DNA from 4 places in the Microbulbifer aestuariivivens genome. Region 4 is predicted to be linked to each of the others. Evidence: predicted binding sites of a transcription regulator. Region 4 holds the regulator's gene; each other region holds the start of a gene.
What was found. The regulator LexA, encoded in region 4, represses DNA repair genes until DNA is damaged. The targets are predictions, from matches to a motif close to ACTGTNTNTANANACAGT.
Positions count from the first base shown of each region.

Region 1: a site for LexA is predicted at 1,836-1,853, ahead of ABEA58_RS05070 (YebG family protein). Genes of this name have one in related genera too.
Region 2: a site for LexA is predicted at 2,359-2,376, ahead of ABEA58_RS01645 (PA0069 family radical SAM protein). Genes of this name have one in related genera too.
Region 3: a site for LexA is predicted at 3,230-3,247, ahead of recA (recombinase RecA). Genes of this name have one in related genera too.

Region 1 is NZ_BAABRT010000006.1:61,873-66,389, reverse strand. It holds gene ABEA58_RS05080 (DUF924 family protein) at 35-691, shown strand; gene ABEA58_RS05075 (LysE family translocator) at 691-1,311, shown strand; gene ABEA58_RS05070 (YebG family protein) at 1,888-2,202, shown strand; gene ABEA58_RS05065 (MAPEG family protein) at 2,288-2,689, opposite strand; gene ABEA58_RS05060 (helix-turn-helix domain-containing protein) at 2,805-3,146, opposite strand; gene ABEA58_RS05055 (hypothetical protein) at 3,512-3,814, opposite strand; gene ABEA58_RS05050 (SIS domain-containing protein) at 4,181-4,517, opposite strand, start outside.
Region 2 is NZ_BAABRT010000002.1:100,311-104,827, reverse strand. It holds gene ABEA58_RS01655 (cation:proton antiporter) at 1-708, opposite strand, end outside; gene ABEA58_RS01650 (FMN-binding glutamate synthase family protein) at 734-2,278, opposite strand; gene ABEA58_RS01645 (PA0069 family radical SAM protein) at 2,391-3,479, shown strand; gene ABEA58_RS01640 (GIY-YIG nuclease family protein) at 3,656-3,943, shown strand; gene ABEA58_RS01635 (DUF3301 domain-containing protein) at 4,155-4,475, shown strand; gene ABEA58_RS01630 (DUF1653 domain-containing protein) at 4,487-4,517, shown strand, end outside.
Region 3 is NZ_BAABRT010000018.1:8,272-12,788, forward strand. It holds gene glpK (glycerol kinase GlpK) at 22-1,500, opposite strand; gene ABEA58_RS11005 (regulatory protein RecX) at 1,645-2,139, opposite strand; gene recA (recombinase RecA) at 2,140-3,174, opposite strand; gene ABEA58_RS11015 (CinA family protein) at 3,291-3,818, opposite strand; gene mutS (DNA mismatch repair protein MutS) at 3,908-4,517, shown strand, end outside.
Region 4 is NZ_BAABRT010000001.1:39,072-43,588, forward strand. It holds gene topA (type I DNA topoisomerase) at 1-635, shown strand, start outside; gene ABEA58_RS00135 (DUF6586 family protein) at 632-1,126, shown strand; gene ABEA58_RS00140 (hypothetical protein) at 1,395-1,646, shown strand; gene lexA (transcriptional repressor LexA) at 2,019-2,624, opposite strand; gene ABEA58_RS00150 (DUF6763 family protein) at 3,220-3,540, opposite strand; gene ABEA58_RS00155 (TetR/AcrR family transcriptional regulator) at 3,675-4,304, shown strand; gene nagZ (beta-N-acetylhexosaminidase) at 4,401-4,517, shown strand, end outside.

The DNA.
Region 1 (4,517 bases), on a different contig from region 4:
GGATGCAGCAGCGGTAAAAAAATTGGGAGAAGCCATGAGCCAGCCCGCAGAAGTCCTGAAATTCTGGTTCGGCAGCGAGCAGTTGCAGGCCACCTCAGACAAGTCACTGCGACAGCGATGGTTTGCCCGCAGTGAAGCCTTCGATAGCGAAATCGAACAACGCTTCGGCCACCTGGTGGAGTCGGCGCTGGCTGGGAAACTGAATGACTGGCGGGACACCTTAATGGGCGAACTGGCGCTTGTGCTGGTGTGCGACCAGTTCACCCGCAATATTTACCGCGGCACGGCGCGTGCATTCGCCGGCGACGCCCTGGCTCTGGAAGTGGCCCTTGCGGCGATTGATCGAGGGGATGATCGCAAACTGGGCCTATCCCAGCGGGCATTTCTGGGCCTTCCGCTGGAGCACGACGAGCGGGCGCAGATTCAGCGCCGCTCGGTGGACTACTTCAAGCGCCTGCGTGATGACTACGTTGCTATTACCACTGACTGCACCACCGCTGGCAGCAGCGATGCCACTACCGACGCCAGCCAGTCTGCTCAGGCCGCACAAACTGAAAGCTTCTATCAATACGCCCTCGCCCATCAGAAAGTCATCGACGAATTCGGACGCTTCCCCCATCGCAATGCCGCTCTCGGCCGCGCAACCACCGCCGCAGAGCAAGCCTGGCTGAACCAGGGGGGCGGCTTCTGATGGATTTTCTTTCCTGGCTGTCACTGGCGGGTATTTGTGCCTTGGGCGCAATGAGCCCGGGACCGAGCCTGCTGATCATATTGCGCTGCGCGGCGGCTGGCCCGCGCCAGGGGCTGGCCAGCGCCATCGCCCACGGCGCGGCCGTTGCCCTCTACGCGGGCCTCACCGCTTTCGGCCTGGCGGTACTCGTTACCCATACACCGCTGATTTTTTCCCTGCTGCAGTGGGCCGGTGCCGCCATGCTGCTGTACCTCGGCTGGAAAGCCCTGCGCGCACCAGCCCCGGGCAGCACCAGTGATTCGCAGAAAGCGGTTGAACCCATCTCTGTCCGCCGCGCAGCCTTGCAGGGCTTCGGCATCGCGTTCTTCAATCCCAAGGTGGCGATATTCTTCACCGCACTGTTCAGCCAGTTCGTCTCTGTCGAACAGGAACTGACCACAAGACTGGCAATGGCGGGCCTGGCCGCTGGTATCGACGCCGCCTGGTATGCACTCATCACAGCCTTTGTGACGCTGGGCAATGGTCGCGGATGGCTGGGCGCAACCACCGCACACCGGCTGCAGCAGCTGTTTGGCGTATTGCTGCTGGCACTCGCGGCGCGACTGGTTTTGAGCCTGTAACCCTACACTCCTGAATGTCACATAAGTGCCGTAATAAGAGCAGCGATAAAGGCAGAGATAAGCACAGAGCTAACCGGCACTATATCGGCCACACAGCGGGCCCATATATAGTTGCCGCCAACACGCGACAAATCCCACAGAGAAAACTTTGATAAAGGTCCTTAAGCGATCCCCGGCCAGACCGTGCAGAGCCGCCGTGCGAGAGAGGCCCTGAGAGGCACCGAGAGGCTCTGAAAGAGCGTTGAGAGAGCGTTGAGAGAGCGTTGAGAGAGCGTTGAGAGAGACACTGATCGATCGACAGATCACCTAAAAGCAGTACCCGCGACCCCCTCACAGCCCACCCTCACAGCCCACCGTCACAGCCCACCGTCACAGCCCACCGTCACAGCCCTCACTCACAGCCCACACTCACAGCCCGCCTGATCAGCCACGCTCCCTGCAAAAAAGCGACGCCCCAGCAGCCAAACCCTCCTCATCCGGCACATCACAGCGAACGGCGCTTGACACTGTACATCCATCCAATTACTGTACACCCATACATATAACCAACTGGCTTCAAAAAAACCGGAGGCAACCATGGCCGTAGTAGCTGTATGGAAATGCGATAGAGACGGAGCAATGTTCGACAACAAAAAAGATGCCGAAGAACACGACAAGATGCTGGAACTCGCCGCCAACATCACTTCCCTGATCGAACGCCACGTGGATGGCCTCAGTGAAGCCATGGGCGAGGAGATCGGCTTACTGCTGGCCAAGCGCCGCGAAGTACTGGCTAAAGCCTGCAAGGGCAAGCCGGAAGCGCTGCTGGAGGAAGATGAGGCACCAGTTCAGCGCAATGACGAAATGTCATCTCATGAGGGCAGCGTGACCCCCCTGGCAGCGAACCTGTAACAACCACTGACCGCTTACCATCCCTGTACTCCGCCCGGCCCTGCCGGGCTTTTTTTATTATTGCGACAGACAGGCAATAAAAGCGCTAGAAACTGAGCGCACGGAAAGTCTCCACAAGCAGCACCAGCGCCAACACCAGGATCACCGCCCAGGTCAATGCCGTGCCCCAGAAACGGCCGGGGTGATACCCACCCTTCCCCGCGCTCAGACCAACAACATGCAAAAGCCGCGCGATGACCAGGGTACCTCCCAGTACATGCAGCCAGCTCGCCGCCAGGCCATTGAGTTCCGCCAGCAGTAACAGCAGCAGCGCCAGCGGCACATACTCCACGGCATTGGCGTGAGCCCGGATAAGAATATTGGCCGCGTGCTTGCCGCCACTGCCGAGCCCGACCTTTGCCGTGCGGCGAAACCGCACCACTCGAAATGCCAGAGCCAGAATCAGCAGCGCGCAGAGCGCCGCATAAAAAGCCGTTACGGTTGCCATATTGGATTTCCTGTCACTATTTCCATTTCAAAATCAGCTTCAGCGCTGCGGATAAAGTTATCGCCAGCCTCAGATTTCCGGTAGCACCGGGCCTGCGAGCCCGACAACCCGCTGATCATTCCGGTGAAGAGGCTCTGGACCTGGAGGCACGGCGCCGGGAGGTATCGGCGGCTTGCGCTTCCCGCACCTGCTCCTGGAAAAAATCCAGCAACGGGTCCGCAAGCCCGAGCTGCACCAGCACGTCAGCCAGTGAAGACAGGTGGCAGCCCCGGCCGCCTTCAAGCCGTTTCAGAGTGCTCATGCCGATACCGCTCGCACAGGCAAGCTCTTCCTGTGAACAGTTTTCCGCTAAACGCAGGCGCCGCAACTGCTCGCCCAGTACTCGCAACAACATCGCGGACTGCTCCGACCTGTCTGATTTTTTCGCAGCCTCGCCGGCTGCACCTGTGTTCCGCATGATACCGCTCCCGCCCAGCCGCCAATCAAAGTGGACGCATTATACTGCCAGCGCCCCGGTATCGAGTCATCTTCAGGAACAGAGAGAAGCCCCGGTCGCGCTGGCGGAATGAATGTCCGGGCAGCCCGTCACAAGGAGTGAAGGGCCAAACAATGACGGGGTAACGGGATAATGGAGCTGTGGGGTGAGGGAATGAAGAAATGAGGGGATGAAGGGATGAAGGGATGAAGGAATCACAAGCCCCTCAATTTCCCGGCGGTGCAGGGCCGGCACGGAAGAAGAGAAAGCCAACCCCGCAGCGAGAGCAAGGAGCTTCAGAGAGAGCAACCAGAAAAAAACTTGAGGAGGCTTGGGGGAAATAAGCTTCAGTAGTGGAAGAGCTTGATGATCGGCTCGCCGTTATCGCATTTCCCGACCACCTGCGGGTCGGATATCTTCGCACCCGCCTGAATGACCTTGTTCGAGGGGTAGGAAACAAAGCAGGCGAAGTTAAAGTTGACCGCCCAGTTGCAGAGCAGCCGGCCCTCCTTCTCTTCATAGAAACGCTTCTGGCAGAAGGAGAGATAGGGGCTGGAGCCACCACCGGCCTCTTGCGTCGCCTCTTTTTCGTCCGAGAGGGCGAAAATGCTGACCGGCAAGCAGAACACCAACGCCAGTAACCACCGCATAACCACACTCGCATTTCAACCTGCCTGTAAATCCAGCATAGCAAGCACTTGCGTCTCTTTCCTCCCGGCGCCGCCAGTGACGCTGATTCCATCCTGTTAACCACAGCCCCCTGTCACTCCCGCCCAGCCTCGGCGGCTCGGCGGCTCGACGGCTCGACGAGAAGTGCCGGTTAAAAAGCAGCCGGCGCATGGGAATCTATTATTCCTGAACGAATGGTGAGCGCCCCAGTCCCACAGGGCGACCAGCGGCCTCAGCATGTGCACAGATACAGGTAGCCGTCACAAGCAGAACGGAGGTTGAACGACCAGGCGGAGAGATTCGGCGTAGAAAGCGGGTAAACCTTTCAAATGGCCAAAATGCTCAAATCAGCCATTGCGGGATTTGTACGAGTGGTCTTGCTCGCGAAACACCGCCACCGCCTCGCGGCTGCGCTCAAACAGCTCCTTGGCCTTTTCATCACGCTGCGAGATCAACAGGAATAAAAGGTCGGTGACCATTAACTGAGCGGTGCGGGCCAGAATCGAGGAGCTGCGGGTTCCCGCCTCATCGGCGACACAGAAAAGGCTGACGCCCGCCAGCCCCTCCAGGGGATTGCGGGAAAAGCTGGTCAGGGATACCACCTCGGCGCCCTGGGCCAGGCCGGTCTCCGCCACCCGCAACACCTCCCGGGTCTGACCGGATTCGGAGATTGCAAAGATGACG
Region 2 (4,517 bases), on a different contig from region 4:
AGCGGAGCGCAGCAGCAGGACTGCAATTGCCGTCACCAGTCCACAAAGCAGACCGACAGCCACGCCGCCAAAAAACGTGGCGAGGAAAAATACCGTGACGGCACCCACCCCGGGCGCTTCGCCACTGCCGGCGCCGCCCGCCAGCACCAACTGCAGGGCCACCCCGAGGGTCAGGCTGTACAGAAGGATGGCCGCCGCATCGTTGAAGAGGCTCTCCCCCTCCACCAGCGTAATCAGGTCCTCGCCGGCAGCCTCCGCGCGCAATTTACACACCACCGAAACCGGGTCTGTGGCCGCGAGAATAACGCCGGTCAGCAGGGCGGCAATCCAGGGAATCCCCCGGTGATAATCACTGCCGTAGTAGGTCAGCAGGCCGATCAGAATGGCGGAGAGGGCAACGCCGATGGTGGAGAAGAGCAGCACCGGACCCAGCCAGCGCTTGAGAATGGCCGGCTCAATTTGCCAGGCGGCCTCGAAGATCAACACCGGCAGGATGACGAAAAAAACCAGCGCCTGCAGATTTTGGGTGCGCAGGCCGGTATCGAAATCCATCACCGGCAGCAGCATACCCGCGAGCACGCCGGCGAGCAGACAGCCGAGGGTGTTGTCGGTGCGCAGTACACGCGCCAGAGCCAGCCCGGCCACGGCGGCGACCGCCATATACAACCCCTGCCCCACCAGTCTGATGACACTATCGGCCGATTCCATCGCCGCGCTCCTGTCTCGCGCCCGGTTACTGAACACCCCTGTCGGAGGCAATCACCGATTTCGGCTGCACCTCCGGCACCAGTTCCGCCAGTGGCGTTGCCAGGCCGCGCTCGTTGATCACTTCCACATGATGGCGGCGGAGCTGTCGCGGCTCGCGCACACCACAGGAGTGGGCGATGGTGCCCACCTCGTAGGCCAGATTGCGGGCGTAACTGGCAACCCGCTCCGCCTTGTCCACCGGGTCCAGCCCCTGCTGCAGGTCCGGATTGTGGGTGGTCACCCCGGTCGGGCAGGTATTCTTGTTGCACTGCATGGCCTGGATACAGCCCAGCGCGAACATGAAACCGCGCCCACAGTTGACAAAATCCGCCCCCATCGCCAGCGCCCAGGCCACCATCGACGGCGTCAGCAGCTTGCCCGAAGCGATGATCCTGACCCTTTCCCGCAGGCCGTATTGCGCCAGCAGGTCGACCACCAGCGGCAGGCTGCGGTTGATGGGCAGCCCCATATAATCCATCAGGCTCTGGGGCGCGGCGCCGGTGCCACCGTCGGCACTGTCGATGGTGATAAAGTCCGGCGCGTACTCGAGCCCCCGCAGCCGGATGCGCTCGCACATTTCGTGTAACCAGTCACTGGTACCGACCACGCACTTGAAGCCGGTGGGTTTGCCGGTGACCTGGCGAATATGCCGGATCATATCCAGCAGCCCATCGACGCTGTGAAACTCCGGGTGGCCGTTGGGGCTGATGGAATCCTCCCCCACCGGAATACCCCGCACCCGGGCGATCTCTTTGGTGACCTTGACGCCGGGCAGTATGCCGCCCTTGCCGGGCTTTGCCCCCTGCGAGAGTTTCAGCTCGAACATTTTCACCTGGCGCAGCTCCGCCAGCCGGCGCAGCTTGTCGTCACTCAGGGAGCCGTCCAGATCCCGCACGCCGTATTTGGCCGTACCGATCTGAAAAACAATGTCGCAACCGCCACTCAGGTGGTAGTCGGACAGCCCGCCCTCACCGGTATTGAGCCAGATACCCGCCCTGGCAGCGCCATGGGAGAGCGCGGTCACCGCGGGCACTGACAAAGCGCCGAAGCTCATGGCAGAAATATTGACGATAGCACTGGTGGTATAGGGCTGCTCGGCGTAACCCTCGCCAAAGGTGACCTCCATCGGCGGCACAGCATCCTTCTCAAGGGTCGGGAAGGGGTGATTCAGGAACAGCACGTCACCGGGCTGGTTGAGCGGGCGCGTGGAGCCGAAGGCGATGGTTGAATCCACGTTCTTGGCCGCGCGGTAAACCCAGCTGCGCTGGGCGCGGTTGAACGGCAGCTCCTCCCGGTCCAGGGCAAAAAAATACTGGCGGAAGAACTCCCCCAGGTGCTCGAACTTGTAGCGGAAGCGCCCAAGCACGGGAAAGTTGCGCCGGATGGCCTGCTTGGTCTGATTGATATCCGCCAGGTACATGTACAGCACATACAGCACCAGCACCACCAGCGCGAAGGCAAACAGTAAACCGAAAACCTGCAATATCTGCACAGCGAAGCTGCGCATCGCTGCGACCGCCTGTAAATCCATGCCAATACTCCCTAGTCAGATCAGCGCCCCATTGTATGTGGCCCACCGCAGGCTTGCACCCGTGCTGCACGGAGACTTAAACTGTATTTATATACAGTACAGGTAGAAACTCTTGGCCAGTGACCACCCAGACAACCCGACCCAGGCACTGCGCGGCCGCGGCGCCGTCAGCAACCTGGCCGGACGCTTCGCACAGAGCACCAGCGCCCTCGAAAGCGATGGCTGGGACCTGGAAGCGCCGCCGCCAAGGCGCCTTGAAACCGAAGCGCTGCCGGAGCGGGCCAAGAGCATTATCGCCACCAACCGCTCGCCGGATCTCCCCTTCGAGCAGTCCATCAATCCCTACCGCGGCTGTGAACACGGCTGTATCTACTGCTATGCGCGCCCGGCCCACGCCTATGTGGATTTATCGCCGGGGCTGGATTTTGAAACCCGGCTCTTCTTCAAACCCGACGCGCCGGCGCTGCTGGAGCGGGCATTGCGCAAGCCCGGCTACCGCTGCAAGCCCATTGCGCTCGGCTCCAACACCGATCCCTACCAGCCACTGGAGCGGGACAAGCGCCTGACGCGCAAACTGTTGCAGGTGATGCAGCGCTTTCAGCAACCGGTGACCATTGTCACCAAGGGACAGCTGATCCTCGATGATCTGCCGCTGCTGGCGGAAATGGCGCGGGACAATCTCTGCCAGGTAGCCATCAGCGTCACCACCCTCGACAACGCCCTCAAGCGGCGGCTCGAACCCCGCACCGCCGGCCCCGCCGCGCGGCTGCGCACTATCGAGGCCCTGCGCTACGCGGATATTCCCGTGGCGGTGATGGCGGCACCGATGATTCCCGCCATCAATGACAGCGAGCTGGAAGCCATCCTCAGCGCGGCCCACGCGGCGGGAGCGGAGCAGGCGGCGTATATCCTCCTGCGGCTTCCCCATGAGGTTGCGCCGCTCTTTCGCCAGTGGTTGCAGGAGCACTATCCAGAGAGAATGTCGCACGTGATGAGCCTGATCCGACAGAGCCGCGGCGGTCGTGATTACGACAGCAGTTTTTCCCAGCGACAGACCGGCAGTGGCGTTTTTGCCCAGCTGCTGGCGCAGCGGTTTCGCATCAGCTGCCGCAAGCTGGGCCTCAACCAACGCCGGCAAACGCTGGATTGCAGCCACTTTGCCGCGCCGCCGCGGGCCGGGGAGCAGCAGTCCCTGTTCTAGACCGATGCCCGCCCCTCCTGGGTTCCACTTTGAGCCCGTGCGCGCTGCAGCCGATCTTTGCCCGGAGGCTTCAGGACGGCGGCTTCAGCACGGCGGCTTCTGGACGGCGGCTTCTGGACGGCGTTTTCAAATCGCACTCTCTTCACGGACAATAAGCAGCGCAGGAGGACAGGCATTTGAACAGCTGGTTTATCTATCTGGTGCGCACCGCGAGAGGCACCCTCTACACCGGCATCACCCGGGATGTGGCGCGCCGTTTTGCGGAGCACAGTGCCGGTGGCGCCAGGGCGGCCAAGGCCCTGCGCGGTCGCGGCCCGCTGAAGCTGGAATTCCAGTACGAGCTGCCCGATCAGTCTTCGGCGCTGATCGTGGAGGCGAAGGTCAAAAAGTGGCGCAAGGCCAAAAAAGAGGCGCTGGTCCGCGGAGAGATCGCCCCGCTAGAGCTGCTGGCGGAGATCACCTGAATACTCGAGCCCGCAGTGTGCGGTCGCTGCTGGCGCGATCACTGTCGGCAGAATCATTGCCGCCCCCCAGCGCCCTCCGGCGCACAGCAGTGGGCCAGAAGATGCCAGCCGCCAGCGGTAAGCAGGCCAGCCCCCGGCATACCGGTATCAGCTCACCTTCGTGTTATTCTGCCGCCTCAATCTTACTGAACTACTAAATGTCGATGGGTAGATGGTTTACTCTCTGAGCGATCTTGTCTGGGTTTTCCTGCTGGCGCTGGGTGTCTGGTATTTCTGGCACGGCATGGCGGCCAAGGAACTGGTGCGCCGGGCAGCGCACAAACACTGCGCCGAGCTGGGTGTGCAGCTGCTGGACGACACCGTGGTGCTGAAGCGGACGCGGCTGCGGCGGGACCGCGCCGGTCTGCTGCGCCTGCAGCGCACCTACGAATTCGAATTCACCTCCACCGGCGAGCACCGCTACAGCGGCTCGGTGGTCTTGCATGGCCAGCGCATCGCTCAGATGCAGCTTGCGCCACACCACATGGCCTGAGACCGCACCCGATGACGGATATCCCCCGCTGCCCGCGCGGCA
Region 3 (4,517 bases), on a different contig from region 4:
ACTGAGGATAGGCTCGATCACTCAGAAAGCGCGGCAGGATCTCACCGCGCGCTGCCAGCCACCGATCAGTTCGTCTCTGCGCTCCGTGGTCATGCTCGGCACAAAGTCGCGCTCTATTTCCTGCAGGGATTCGGGTCGCTTGCCCGGCGCCCACAACCCGGCACCAATGCCCGCCAGCAGGGCTGCGCCAATGGCCGTCGACTCCACCTGCCGCGGACGCTCCACGCGTACAGCGGAAATATCGGACTGAAACTGCATCAGGAAATTATTGGCACTGGCACCACCATCGACGCGCAGGCAGGTGAGCGGAACCCCCAATGCCTCAGCCATCAGCGCTGCCAGCTCGTTGCTCTGGTAGGCGATGGATTCCAGCGTGGCGCGCACCAGTTCCGCTTTGCCGCTGCCGCGGCTGAGTCCACAGATGGTTCCCCGGGCTGCGGGATCCCAGTGAGGGGCGCCGAGGCCGCTGAACGCGGGCACCAGGTAGACACCGCCGGTATCCGGCACACGACGGGCAATAACTTCCGTTTCCTCCGCGTCGCGGATCAAGCCCAGCTCATCGCGCAGCCACTGTACCGCCGAGCCGGCATTGAATACTGCGCCCTCAAGGGCGAAAGCCGGGGAGCCATCGGGACTGCAGGCCACGGTGGTCAGGAGGCCCGGCGGCGCATCGGGGCGCTCGTCACCGGCATAGGCCAGCATAAAACAGCCGGTTCCGTAGGTATTTTTGATCAGCCCCGGCCGTGTGCACCCCTGACCGAACAGCGCAGCCTGCTGATCGCCAGCCACGCCGGTAATTGGCGCGGAGATTCCCAGGAAAGCCAGCGGATCCGTATCGGTAAAGTGGCCCGCTGACGGGCGAATCTGCGGCAGTATCTGCGCCGGGCAGCCAAACAGCGCCAGAAGCTCACGATCCCAATCCCCGGTGGACAGGTCATATAACAGCGTGCGGCTGGCATTGGTGTGATCGGTGAGATGGGCGCGGCCACCACTCATTTTCCAGATAAGCCAGCTGTCGATGGTGCCGAAACAGAGTTCGCCGGCGCGGGCGCGGGCTGCCAGCTGGGGGGACTGTTCAAACAGCCACTGGAGTTTGCTGGCGGAAAAATAAGCATCCAGAAGCAGCCCGCTTTTCTGGCGCAGCCAGTCGGTGTGGCCAGCGCGCTCGTGTGCCTTGCAGATATCCGCCGAACGGCGGCACTGCCACACGATGGCCGGGTGGACCGGCTCTCCGGTCTGCCGGTCCCAGAGCACCGTGGTTTCGCGCTGATTGGTGATGCCGATGGCCGCGAGCTCCGCCGGCGAGACGGCAGCCCGCTCAAGGGCCGCCGCGCTCACCTTCTGTGTCACCGCCCAGATTTCCTCCGCGCAGTGCTCCACCCAGCCCGGCTGAGGGTAGTGCTGGGGGAATTCGGAATAACTGCGGCCGAGAAGATTACCCTCGCCATCAAAAACAAAGGCCGTAGTGCCGGTTGTACCCTGGTCGATGGACAGGATCATGGAGACCTCTCGCTACTCATCATTATTCTTGTTCAGTATGAGTTTGTTCTTCTGTTGCGCGAGTTGCGCGCATCGCTGACGGCCACGGCGGGGATGTGCACAGGCTGGCCATGACACTCTTCCCCGCTGCCGGTACAGAGTTGGTTACGACTGAGAGTATAAGTCGGAGTCGGCGGCGTCCAGCGCCCAGTGAATGGCATCCGAGGGAAAGCCGCGATAGGCCAGGTAGCGCTGACGGCGGGCGCGCTCCTTCAACTGCTGCTCCCGCGGCAAGGCGCGATTGACCGGCGCGCGAAATTTGCGCTGCAGGAGTTCTGTTGCCAGCTGGAACCAGTCTTCGTGGAGTCCGCACAGGGCGTTTTCAATCAGGTCGGCGCCAACGCCCCGCTGCTGGAGTTCACGACGAATGCGCAGCGGACCCTGGCCCCGTTGGACGCGGGAGCGGGCAAACACTTCGGCAAAACGCTGGTCAGACTGATAATTGAGTTCCTGCAGGCGCAGGAAGAGGGTATCGAAATCGGCGTCGGGGAATTTGCCGCCGAGCTTCTCCCGCAGTTCACGGCGGGAGTGCTCGCGGCGGGAAAGCAGCTCAAGCGCCGCACCGAAGAGCGCCTGAGCCGGGGAGTTTTCGGAAAACACTTAGTCTTCCGAAATCTCTTCCACCTGCTGGGGAGCGGGGGGGACCAGATCGCCCAGCAGCTGTGCGCGCAGCTGGCCTTCGATCTCATCGCGTATGCCCTGGTTCTCTTTGAGGAACTTCACCGCATTGGCCTTGCCCTGGCCAATTTTGTCACCCTTATAGCTATACCAGGCACCGGCCTTGTCAATCAGGCCCAGTTTGACGCCGTAGTCGACGATCTCGCCCAGCAGGTTGATGCCCTGGCCATACATAATCTGGAATTCGGTCTGCTTGAAAGGTGGTGCCACCTTGTTCTTGACCACCTTCACGCGGGTCTCGTTGCCCACTACTTCATCGCCCTCTTTCACCGAGCCGATACGGCGGATATCCAGGCGCACGGAGGAGTAGAATTTGAGGGCATTACCGCCGGTGGTGGTTTCGGGAGAACCGAACATGACACCGATCTTCATCCGGATCTGGTTGATAAACACGCAGAGGGTGTTGGTGTTCTTGATATTGCCGGTGAGTTTGCGCAGTGCCTGGGACATCAGGCGCGCCTGCAGGCCCACGTGGGAGTCGCCCATTTCGCCTTCGATCTCAGCACGGGGGGTCAACGCCGCCACCGAGTCCACAACCAGCACATCCACGGCGCCGGAGCGCACCAGCATGTCGGCCACTTCCAGGGCCTGCTCGCCGGTATCCGGCTGGGAAACAATCAGTTCATCGACATTGACGCCGAGCTTTTCGGCATAGATCGGGTCCAGCGCGTGTTCGGCGTCAACGAAGGCACAGGTGCCGCCCTTGCGCTGGGCCTCGGCAATCACCTGCAGGGTCAGGGTGGTTTTACCGGAGGATTCCGGACCATAGATTTCAACAATACGGCCACGGGGCAGACCGCCGATGCCGAGGGCCACATCGAGACCCAGGGAGCCGGTGGAGATTGCGGGAATACGCTCGCGCTCCTTGTCCCCCATGCGCATGACGGTACCCTTGCCGAACTGACGCTCGATCTGTGACAGCGCCGCCTGTAGTGCCTTGTCTTTGTTGGAATCCATGACCCTTCCCGTGTACTTGATCGTTGTTGATTGCGGGCAAGCTTAACCAAGGATTACTGTATAAGCAACCAGTAACCAAGTAGTCACCGCACCCACTGGGCGCGATCGCTGCAGCGCTATAGCGGATGCTCGCGCACCAGCGCCAACATCATGTCGAGGGCCTTGAGTACGGTGTGGCCCTGAACCTGGGCCCTGTCGCCGTCAAAATGGAAACAGCGCGCGTCGATATCCACCGGCTCCTGCCCCTCCGAATGGGCCAGCGCGATCCAGACAGTGCCCACCGGTTTTTCCTCGGTGCCGCCATCGGGGCCGGCGATGCCGCTCACGGCGACGGCCACATTGGCATCCATAACACCCAGCACCCCGCTGGCCATCTGGCGCACCACCTGCTCGCTGACCGCGCCCAGCGCTTGCAGATCTTCCTCGGAGACCGAGAGCAGATTGCGTTTAATACGGTTGGCATAGCTCACCACCGCGCCATCAAACCAGTTGGATGCCCCCGCCACGGCAGTAATCGCCGCCGCAATCGCGCCACCGGTGCAGGACTCAGCGGTGGTGGCTTTCCAGTGGCGCGCCTCCAGCTCCTCGCCAAGGGCCAAGGCCCGCTCCGCTATCTGCTCTGTCAGTGCCGGCTCTGTGCTCATCAACTTAATCTCTCCCCTAAGAATCGCTAGAATAGCGCCTTCTTCGAGACCGCAGCAAAACCCCTCCCACTGACAGCAAGAAGTAAACCATGCCGCCAACCGCGACGACCGATAGCAATACCCAGCACACCCCGATGATGCAGCAATACCTGCGCATCAAAGCCCAGCACCCCCAGGAGCTGGTCTTCTACCGCATGGGTGACTTCTACGAGCTGTTTTACGATGACGCCAGGCGGGCTGCGGAACTGCTGGATGTGACGCTGACGGCGCGGGGCAAGTCCGGCGGCGAGCCGATCCCGATGGCCGGTATTCCCTATCACGCCGCCGAGGGCTATCTGGCACGGCTGATCAAGGCCGGTGTTTCCGTCGCCATCTGCGAGCAGATCGGCGACCCCGCCACCAGCAAGGGGCCGGTTGAACGCAAGGTGGTGCGCATCGTGACTCCGGGCACGGTAACCGACGAGGCGCTGCTGAATGAGCGCCGCGACAACCTGCTCGCCGCCACCGCACAATTCGGGGAACAGCTCGGCCTGGCACTGCTGGACCTGGCCACTGGCCGCTTTGTGATACAGGAGGTGGGCAGCCTGGATGGCCTTGCGGAACAGGTACAGCGCCATGCGCCGACGGAGCTGCTGGTGGCAGAGGACTTCGAGCTGCCGGCTGCGGTTGCACGGCACCCGGGGCTGCGCCGCCGCGCGC
Region 4 (4,517 bases):
GCACATTCAAAATCAAAGGCTATGATGGCCCGTTGATTGAGTGTGACAAGTGCGGCAGTGATATGCAGCTGAAGTCAGGGCGCTTCGGCAAATATTTCGGTTGCACCAATGAAGCCTGCAAGAATACCCGCAAACTGTTGAAGAACGGCCAGCCGGCGCCCCCCAAGATGGACCCGGTTCCGATGCCGGAACTGCCCTGCCAGAAAGTGGATGACCACTACATCCTGCGTGATGGTGCCTCTGGCCTGTTCCTGGCCGCGAGCCAGTTTCCCAAAAACCGTGAGACACGGGCGCCACTGGTAAAAGAACTTTTGCCTCACCAGAGCGAGATTGATCCCAAATACAGCTTCCTTTTCTCCGCTCCCACGGAAGATGATCAGGGGCGCGATACGGTGGTGCGTTTCAGCCGAAAGACCCAGGAGCAGTACGTACAGTCTGAAGAAGACGGTAAGGCCACCGGCTGGCGCGCCTTTTACCGAGATGGCAAATGGCAGGCGGAGGCCCCCAGTAAGGCCAAGCCTTCGGCAAAAAAAGCGGCGAGTAAAGCGCCTAAAAAAGCCGCCGCAAAGAAGGCCGCTGCAAAGAGCGCCCCGAAGAAAGCTGCGAAAAAAGCTCCGGGCAATAAAGAGCTATGAGCAACCCCTACACCGGCGCTGTCGCAGCGGCTCTGCGCAAGGCAACACTGCTTGGCGACATCACCCCTGCGGGAGACCTGCAGGCGCAGGCGCTCTTCGAGGCCCGCCTGCTTGAGCTCTGGCGGGCCTATCAGGCTTTCCTGGCCGAGTTGGCTTTTCAGTTGCAGCTCGGCGGCGAGCCGGACTCTCCAAAGATGCTTTCACAGATGGCGCACTCCCAGAATAAGGGTTGTGGAGAGGCGCTGGAGTTGGAGGGGTTACTGGAAGACCCCGAGAGCTGGTTGTCCACACTCGAAGCTGCCTGGCAGGCTCTATGGCAGTTTCGTACTGGCCAGAGACAGCGCAGAGGCGCGGCCAGTGCGACTTTGATTCCGCTAATGGAGGTAGGGCAGCGCCCCGTTGAGCCGCTTAGCCGCAGCCAGCTAGAAAACTGGCAGCAGGGCCTTACGGAGCTGATTCAGCGCCAGCGGACGAATACTGCCGAGTGGTAAAGCGCCCCTTATTGACGCTTATGAGCCGTAATAAGGCGTTCGCGGGCATCGGCGGAGCCGTAGCCTGTTACGTTTGTCTCGACAGGGGGGGAGTTTTCACTAGCCCACAGCCCACAGCCCACAGCCCACACCCCTGATATAGCCTTCATATACCCCATATATGACCCTGATTCTGGCCTCATCCTGGCCCCACTCGGGCTCTAGAGCCGATGATCACATCTCGGGCACTGTGTTACACTGCGCTAAATCGATGTAAACGGAGAAACGAATGTCCTCTGAGACTTTCGAAATCATTGAGTTGGCTAATGGCGACGTTGCCCTGCGTCGGGCGGGTGAACGTGATGATCCGCTCGTGCGAATCCATTTTTCCGAGGAAAGCACAGACTTCCTGCGTGAGCATAAGATCGCCATCGCCAAGGCCATGCTGGAGGCTGGCATTGAGGCTGTACAAAATATCGGCGATCTGGAGCCTGAACCTCTGGAAGAAGAGCTGGAGCCGATCAACCACACCATTCATTGATTTCTCCCGGGTGGCGTTCAAGCGTCTCCCGCTATTCTCTTCCCATGCCCCATGCCCCATGCCCCATGACTGCAACTCGAAACCGTGATCAGCTTTCTTGGTGGTGGCTTGCAATTTTAGTCAAGCCCTGGACAGCCCAAGCTCTAACTCACTGATTTCTGAGGCCCTAATTATCTTTGTATTTCACCTGTAGCCAGGCGGGTTGGGCCTCTGGAAGTGAGAGCTTGCGCTGCTGGTAATTTGGGATGGGCTGGCAGGTTTTCACTTCACTTCATGTATTCGCCTTCGATTTGGCGAGCTTGTAAGCATAATGAAGTTATCGCGGTTACGCCCGGGACGTCGGGCGTTTAACGCAGAAGAGCGGCTGGCTGCTCAGGGGGTTTGGCGAATCACACCCACCGCCAGGCCTTCGATCGCGAAATGTTTGTCACGCATGTCCACCTGAATAACATCAAACTCTTCATTTTCTGGAAGCAACTGCACCAGAGCCTGATTACCGCGGCGGCGGAAGCGTTTTACCGTTACTTCATCCTCGATCCTCGCAACGACGATCTGGCCATTGTGGACCTGGTCGGTGCGCTGAACCGCCAAAAGGTCACCATCGAGAATACCGGCATCTTTCATGCTCATGCCGTGAACCCGCAACAGGTAGTCGGCAGGGGGGTGAAAAAAGTCCGATGGCAGTTCGCAGTAGTCCTCAATATTTTCTTCGGCGAGGATTGGGTTGCCGGCGGCTACCCGGCCGATAATTGGCAGGCCCGGCTGGTGGCCAGGGATGCGGATTCCGCGCGATGCGCCGGCTACCATCTCGATGGCGCCCTTGCGGGCCAGGGCTTTCAGGTGTTCTTCGGCCGCGTTGGGTGAACGAAAGCCAAGCTCTTGCGCGATTTCGGCGCGGGTGGGGGGGTAGCCAGTATCGTCGAGATAGGATTTGATCAGTGCGAGTACCTGAGCCTGGCGCGCAGTGAGGTTGGTCATGGGGTTCACCTGCCTGATTGTTGTCTGTATTTATATACAGTTGCTGTGATTATATACAGAAAGCCCGGCAGCGCAAATTTGCCGATCACTCGCGTCACTCGCTTCACATGGGCCTCACCACTCGCGGGAGTGATCGCTGCCGTCGTCAGTCAGCTTTGTATGAGATTCTCCGTTCGTGGTTATTCGTTCTGTCTTCCTGTTCTTCATCGATACCGGTTGTGCCTGTTATGGGTATCAAGGGCGGGGTCAGGGTGAGATTCAAGTTGGGGATGCAGCTCGTGGATGAGAATCACATTGTCGGGCGTGATTGCGGCGCAAGCCTGGGGGGTATTCAGCGGCTACAAGGTTTGTGGAGAAGTGGCTGTATTGATTGCGCGAATCTGGACTGTTTCTGCTGGCAGCCTGTATTAATCAGGTTTTGAGTGATCGATAGGAGTGGTCCGGCGGCACAGTTGTTTGCAATTCCAGGCTCTCTGGGGGGGCAGCCGTTACCCAGCTTCGCTGGAAAGTCCGGAAGCCCCCTCAATAGCTCCCTCAATAGACCCCTCAATAGACCCTAACCTAGATAGCCCCACACAAGCCCTGTCACTGGGGCTCAAAAAGAGCTTTCATCGGTACCGGCGAAGCTTTCACCCTCGAGGCTGTCCAGTTGGCTCATGAAGTCGGGTCCGGGGGCGTCTGAGTCAGGGTCCTGTTCCCGGGCCGTGAGCCCGTAAGCCGCGTTGGCATCCTCGGGAGCGGCGGCGGCTGCCAGCGAGCGACTGATCCAGTCGCCAGGCTCTATCTCACCCACGGTACCGTCAAGGTACTGTACTTCAATGGTCTGTTGGAATTCGTCAATGGCGACGACTTCGAAGACTTCGCCACTATCCACGTCCTCGAACCAGCTGCCGATATCCGGTGTCATTTGTGTCATGACTTCCTGCCCCTGTTGTGTTTCCTCCAATCTAATGTCTGTTGCCTGAAGTCAGTAGCTGCGCGTGCTGGGGGGGAATGTGCTAACCTGCGCGAGTCGTCAAACAAGTGTTTTAATTGATGGTTTGAATTCCTATGACCCAGACTGATACCGTCGGCCGGATATTGGATGCGGCGGAAGTGCTGTTTGCAGAGCGGGGGTTTACTGAGACCTCCCTGCGCACCATAACCAGCACTGCCGGCGTGAATCTTGCGGCAGTCAACTATCACTTCGGCTCCAAGAAGGAATTGATCCAGGCGGTATTCGAGCGTTTTCTTACGCCCTTTACCCGCAGCCTGGTGGAAGAGCTCGATCGTCGTGAGGCCATGGATGAGCCTTTGAGCGCCGAGAGGCTGCTGGACAGCCTCTATCGGGTAGCCATGGCCAATCTGGAGCGGGAGGGAAGGAACCCGCAGCGATTCATGCGCCTACTGGGGCTCGCCTACACCCAGTCTCAGGGTCACCTGCGCCGATTTATCGTTTCTCGCTACGGCGACAGCTATCAGCGCTTCGCGGGCCTGCTTTCCAAGGCCTTGCCGGGCCTCGACCCGGTTACTTTCTATTGGCGCCTCTACTTTATGTTGGGCGCAACCATCTTTACCCTATCGAGCTTTGACGCCATTGAGGCTATCCTCAAGGAGGATTTTGGCGCGGAAAGCAGCCTCCAGGAAACCCTGGAGCGCCTGGTGCCCGCCGCTGCGGCGATGCTGCACGCGGATCTCTGAGGGCAGCCTTGCTCCGCCAGTAGTCAAAAGCGGTAATGCCTGTGAAAGCGTCGGCATGGTAGGCACCAAGGTGCGTGAGCGTAGAAGGTAAAAGACGTGCAAGACACGAGTGATACGAAAAGTTCGAGAGATCTGCAAGGTAAAGCCGGGGAGCAGGGTCTCGGCCCGGTAATGATCGACGTAGAGGGCATGGCACTGAGTGAAGAGGACCGG